2 linked regions of the Zobellia alginiliquefaciens genome follow. The protein of the gene in region 1 interacts with the protein of each later gene in a pairwise test. Links are inferred from orthologs where the notes say so. Each region holds a gene or a part of one and is shown on either strand. Other genes may lie near its edges.

Region 1 (3,242 bases):
CATGACCTAATTATTGGCGGCGTTCTTTTAAAAGGAGCTAAAGCTCCAAATCTTATTACCAGGGATATGCTGAAAGAAATGAGACCAGGGACGGTTATAGTAGATGTTGCCGTAGACCAAGGCGGATGTGTAGAAACCACGAAGCCCACCACTCATGAAGACCCTATTTATATTATTGACGATGTTGTACATTATTCAGTTGCCAATATGCCCGGAGCTGTTCCGTATACATCTACCGTTGCACTTACCAATGTAACCCTACCTTATGTATTAAAACTAGCCAATTTAGGATGGGCAAATGCTACTGATGCAGACCCAGCGCTTAAGAAAGGGCTAAATATAATTAACGGAGAAGTGGTTTATGATGGTATTCTGGAAGCATTTTAAATACTAAACACCCATAAAAAAAAGCGGTCTCCTTACAAATAAGAGACCGCTTTTTCAATTATAAAATGAGCTTTTTATCGCTTTGCAACTTCAATTGGAATACGATATACAATTCCTTTTTCAAAAGTACCTTTTGATAATTTTTCAAAGTCAATCGCACTTTTCAAAAAATCTTTCAAAGCTTCGTTTTCTGTTTCTATTGAAAGAATTCTTAAGTAGTTTCCTTCATCAACAGCAACCCTAACTTCTGCTTTAGAGCCCCTAATATCATTAGGAATAACATTTGTTCCTAGCAACTCATAGATTTGCGAAGTAAGAACTTTTAATGCTTTTGGTTCGTGTAATTCTGGTGTACCGGCAAATGCGTAGCCTATGTTCAGCGCCATCATCACCATAAGGGCATAAACTGATTTTTTCATGATTTGTTGTTTTGTTTTGCTAATTCAGATAACTAATTCATGTTAAAGATATTACAATATACAGGTCTCATACTGGTTATTTACTAAAATTTAACACTAAAAAACAGTAATGTCATAAAATAGGCGCAAAAACTAACGATACCTCAGCTTTTACCTATACCTGAGCCATATACAAATCTGGCTATTGGAAAATAGCTTCCATCGAGAATAAAAAATAAGGATAAATTGAGAATAAAAAAGAGGGATAAACTGTGACGCTTACCCCTCTTTAAAATTTATTAAAAGCAGAAAATTCTAAGCCAGAACCTCTTTTACTTTATCCGCAGCTTCTTGAAACTGAACTGCAGAATGTACCGCTAAACCAGAGTTATCAATAATCTCTTTTGCAATCTCTGCATTGGTTCCTTGCAAACGCACAATAATAGGAACTTTAATAGCATCTCCCATATTTTTGTAAGCCTCTACAATACCATTTGCTACACGATCACAACGCACAATACCTCCAAAGATATTTACAAGAATTGCTTTAACACCCTCGTCTTTTAAAATAATACGAAACGCTTCTTCAACTCTTTTCGCATCTGCAGTACCACCAACATCCAAGAAGTTGGCAGGCTCACCACCGGCCATCTTGATTAAATCCATTGTAGCCATTGCAAGTCCGGCTCCGTTAACCATACAGCCAACGTTACCATCTAAGTCTACATAGTTTAATCCTAACGCACCCGCCTCAACTTCGATCGGGTTTTCCTCTCGTAAGTCGCGCATTTCTGCATACTGTTTTCTACGGTACAATGCATTATCATCAATAGACACCTTTGCATCTACTGCCATAATTTTATCATCTGATGTTTTCAATACAGGGTTGATTTCAAACATGCTAGAGTCACTCTCTACATACGCTTTATACAAAGAAGCAACGAATTTGGTCATTTCTTTAAAAGCAGTTCCGGAAAGCCCTAGGTTAAAAGCTATTTTTCTAGCTTGAAACGGTAAAAGACCTGTAGCAGGATCAATCTCTTCGGTAAAAATAAGATGTGGAGTGCTCTCGGCAACTTCCTCAATATCCATTCCACCTTCCGTAGAATACATAATCATATTTCTACCTGTTCCCCTATTTAATAGAACAGACATGTAAAACTCACTAGTTTCGCTATCGCCCGGGTAGTATACATCCTCGGCAACTAAAACTTGATGTACTTTTTTACCGGCTGCAGAAGTCTGAGGGGTAATTAGGTTCATTCCAATAATGTTCCCTGCGATCTCCTCTACTTCTTTTAGGTTTTTGGCCAATTTTACACCTCCACCTTTACCACGGCCACCTGCATGTACCTGGGCTTTTATAACGTGCCAACCTGTTCCGGTCTCTGCAGTTAGTTGTTTTGCAGCCTCAACGGCTTCCTTTGAATTATGGGCCACGATACCGCGCTGAATGCGCACACCGAAACTGGCCAAAATCTCTTTTCCTTGGTACTCGTGAAGATTCATATATTAAGGTATATTTAGATTCAGAAGCAAAAATAGCAAACGCAAAGGATTTAGACTAATGAAATATGGAGTTAGTTGCATGGATATACAATCTCTTTTTGAAAACCCTTAACTAAAACCAAGCTACAACAGCCAAATACTGCACTTGTATCCATTCAATAAAAAATTCCGTTTATAAAATTGATACTTATAGATTAAAATCCTCAAAATCCAATGGGTCAAAATTCTTAAAGTTACCGTTCATCTCTATGGTCTTTTTAGTTCGGTTCACTTCGCTCAGCATAGAAATAGTAGAGACCAAATGAGACTCCATGAACAACAAGCGATCACGCTCACTTGGCATTTGCAACAACTTGTATTCTTGATCAAATGAAAGTCCCATCTTATGTACTAGCACATAACTGTTGAATTTTTCTAAGGGTAATACAGTATAAGGCACCCCCATGAGCTCATAGAGTTCATGTATCTTATCCAGTACCCGCTTTTTCAAGGGTTTATCTGCATCCCTAACACTATATATAAATTGAATGTTACCGCCCGCATACAGTTTTCCGCCCATCTGATTTTCAAAACTTAGAATACGAAAAACTTGGCGTGCAACACAGGTAACATCCATACTACCATCATCGTAGGTGTTTACAATCTCTACCAATTGCACCTCTGTTCCAAAAGTCATACTATCATTTATATACACGGGAATCCCAAAGGTTACCGCTTCCTTTCTACAGTCTCTGATCAACTGCTTATAACGGTCTTCAAAAATATGCAGAGGTACGGTTTCACCCGGAAAAAATATGGATTGCAGAGGTAGTAGCGCCAGTTTCATAATATAAATTTGGTTTAAAAATACAACCGAATTGACGAACGACAAACTTATATCACACCCTAGTTTGTTTCAAAAATAACAATTTGTTGTATTTTTTATTATTGTGATAGATTTTTTGCGCA
Region 2 (3,259 bases), 4.1 Mb from region 1 along the record:
GTAAGTGAAAAACGTTTATTGAGTTCATCACTTTCCTTAAGACTTTCTATTGTTTTCTCTATAGCTAATTTGGATGAAGCCATAGATGAGGAATTATCCTTTAAAACCAGTAAATTGGCTTTCTCAGTGGTATACTCGTTTTTGGTAAACTTCGGGTTTATAAGGAGAAGAAACCCCGAGAAGAATGTTATAAAACGTAAGAACGCCAGAGCTACACTAAGCTTATCCTTTCTCTTATTTTTATAGAAACACTGAAATAACACCAGCACCAATGAAACAATTGCGGCTAAGATTATAAAGAGAATCGTCTGGGTGTTCATTAAGGAAGTTTCTTTTGAAGCTATACTACCCGGAAGAGCATCAACTACCTTCCGGGAATATATACCTTATGTAAGCATGCCGCCATCTACGTTCAGCACCTGACCCGTAACATAGGCCGATAAGTCTGACGCAAAATATAGGCAAGCATTTGCAATATCTTCTGGAGAACCCCCTCTTTTTAACGGAATACCATCTCTCCAACCCTGAACCACTTTTTCATCAAGCTTATCAGTCATTTCAGTTTCAATAAAACCTGGGGCAACAGCATTACACCTAATATTCCTTGAGCCTAACTCCAAAGCCACAGATTTTGTAAACCCAATCATACCGGCTTTTGAAGCTGCGTAGTTTGTCTGACCTGCATTCCCTTTAACACCGACCACACTACTCATATTTACAATACTACCTTTTCTTTGTTTCAGCATGGTACGCTGAACCGCTTTGGTCATATTAAAAACCGACTTTAAGTTGATTTCTATAACGCTATCAAAATCAGCTTCTGACATACGCATAAGCAAGTTATCTTTGGTAATACCTGCATTGTTAATCAAGATATCTATACCACCAAAATCCTCAAGAACATCTGCAACCAACTTTTCAGCGGCTTCAAAACTTGCCGCATTACTTTTGTATGCTTTTGCTTTTATGCCCAATGCAGTTAGCTCCTTTTCAAGTTCCAATGCCGGCGCTTCACTTGAGCTGTACGTAAAAGCCACATTGGCTCCATTTTCGGCAAAAACCCTTGCGATGCCTGTACCTATTCCTCTACTGGCTCCAGTGATAATTGCATTTTTTCCTTCTAACAATTTCATGCTTTAAATAGATTTGCTCTGTTCTACTTCAAATATAAGTTTTGTTTCATAAAACGGCTATAAAAAAATCCCGTTTCCGAAATATCGAAAACGGGATTCTTATATCCTTCAGGGAATTAACCCATAACTTCTTTTACTTTTATGCCAATTTCAGCAGGAGAATCGACCACGTGGATTCCGTGATCTCTCATAATTTTCTTTTTAGCTTGAGCTGTATCATCGCTTCCACCAACGATAGCACCGGCATGACCCATAGTTCTACCAGCAGGAGCAGTTTCTCCGGCAATAAAACCAACAACCGGTTTCTTGCTGCCGCTTTCTTTGTACCATTTAGCAGCATCTGCTTCTAATTGACCACCTATCTCACCAATCATTACAACACATTCGGTCTCTGGATCGTTAATCAATAGCTCAACGGCCTCTTTTGTTGTTGTGCCAATAATTGGATCACCACCAATACCGATTGCGGTTGTAATACCTAAACCTTGGCGCACTACCTGATCGGCAGCTTCATACGTTAACGTACCTGATTTAGATACAATACCAACGTTTCCTTTTTTAAATACAAAACCAGGCATAATACCTACTTTAGCCTCTCCTGGAGTAATTACACCTGGACAGTTAGGACCTACCAAACGGCAATCCATGTGCTTAATGTAATTAGAAGCCTTTACCATGTCGGCAACAGGAATACCTTCGGTAATAGTAATAATTACTTTAATACCCGCACTGGCAGCTTCCATAATAGCATCAGCAGCAAAAGCTGGCGGTACAAAAATTATGGTAGTATCCGCACCAACCTTTTCAACAGCTTCTTCAACCGTATTAAACACAGGTCTTCCCAAATGTTCTTGACCTCCTTTACCAGGAGTTACACCACCAACAACATTGGTACCGTACTCGATCATTTGTTCTGCGTGAAAAGTACCTTCACTACCTGTAAAGCCCTGAACTATTATCTTGGAATCTTTATTGACTAAAACGCTCATATACTCTCTAGTTTATTTTAATGTGACAAAAATATAAGTTTACAAATGAAATCTGAACTCAGACCGCATATTATTCTTCTAATTTTTTAAGAATAGACGGGATTTTCTTCACATAAGCCAATTGTTTTAGCTTTTCACGTGATTCTTCTATGGGTGTACCAAAATAACTCTTGCCACCTGCGACCGATTTGGTCACTCCGGTCTGCCCCATTATAACCGCTTTCTTTCCTATGGTAATTCCGCTATTGGTACCTACTTGGCCCCATAGTGTTACTTCATCTTCTATAATTACACATCCTGCAATACCGGTTTGCGAGGCTATCAAGCACTTTTCACCAATGACAGTGTCATGCCCCACATGCACCTGATTGTCCAATTTTGTTCCCTTTTTTATGGTCGTATCGCCTGTAACCCCTTTATCAATGGTACAAAGTGCACCAATTTCTACATCATCTTCAATAACCACACGGCCACAAGAAATAAGTTTATCAAAACCTTCTGGACGGTTTTTGTAGTAAAAAGCGTCGCCTCCCAAAACGGAACCGGAGTGAATGATTACATTATCACCGATTACACAATTATCATATAAACACACATTGGCATGAATCAGGCAATTCTTTCCGATTTTTACGTTGTTTCCAATAAATGCATTAGGCTGAACGATGGTCCCCTCTCCCACTTCCGCAGACATAGCAACTGAATTTATGGCTCGTTCAAAAGGACGAAAATGCACCGAAAGCTTATTGAAATCCCGAAAGGGGTCATCGGAAATTAAAAGTGCCTTTCCTTCTGGGCAATCCACTTTTTTATTGATAAGTACAATCGTGGCCTTTGAAGCCAATGCCTTATCATAATATTTAGGGTGATCTACAAAAACTATATCTCCGTTTTCAACCACATGAATCTCGTTCATACCCAAAACCTGAAAATCATCAGCGCCAACATAATCACAATTAATTAATTCGGCTACGGTCTTTAGTTCTTGTGGTTGTGGAAATTTCAATGGAACAGGATATGCGATTATTACTTTTAAAAAGTGTTCTTGACTGCTTATAAAGAAGAAAAATTATTCCTTAACACGCTCCATATAGGTCCCTTTATCGGTCTCTATTTTTATCTTATCACCTTCATTGATGA

What was found.
Region 2: the proteins of sucC (region 1) and sucD interact in binary tests that used the Escherichia coli proteins (3 or more experiments, as listed by UniProt). The link is inferred for Zobellia alginiliquefaciens from one-to-one orthologs.

The regions. Positions count from the first base shown.
Region 1 is NZ_CP119758.1:660,335-663,576, forward strand. What follows is about bases 198-3,110. They hold sucC (ADP-forming succinate--CoA ligase subunit beta), read right to left. Parts: upstream 2,295-3,110; coding sequence 1,101-2,294; downstream 198-1,100. Other genes in these bases: ald (alanine dehydrogenase), read left to right, coding at 198-387; P0077_RS02710 (hypothetical protein), read right to left, coding at 462-806; P0077_RS02720 (LON peptidase substrate-binding domain-containing protein), read right to left, coding at 2,482-3,110. Also shown: more of ald, read left to right, coding at 1-197; more of P0077_RS02720, read right to left, coding at 3,111-3,120. UniProt on the Escherichia coli protein: Succinyl-CoA synthetase functions in the citric acid cycle (TCA), coupling the hydrolysis of succinyl-CoA to the synthesis of either ATP or GTP and thus represents the only step of substrate-level phosphorylation in the TCA.
Region 2 is NZ_CP119758.1:4,734,292-4,737,550, forward strand. The notes cover bases 187-3,116. They hold sucD (succinate--CoA ligase subunit alpha), read right to left. Parts: upstream 2,123-3,116; coding sequence 1,250-2,122; downstream 187-1,249. Other genes in these bases: P0077_RS19560 (vWA domain-containing protein), read right to left, coding at 187-320; fabG (3-oxoacyl-[acyl-carrier-protein] reductase), read right to left, coding at 387-1,133; P0077_RS19575 (UDP-3-O-(3-hydroxymyristoyl)glucosamine N-acyltransferase), read right to left, coding at 2,193-3,116. In the rest of the region: more of P0077_RS19560, read right to left, coding at 1-186; more of P0077_RS19575, read right to left, coding at 3,117-3,125; efp (elongation factor P), read right to left, coding at 3,189-3,259. UniProt on the Escherichia coli protein: Succinyl-CoA synthetase functions in the citric acid cycle (TCA), coupling the hydrolysis of succinyl-CoA to the synthesis of either ATP or GTP and thus represents the only step of substrate-level phosphorylation in the TCA.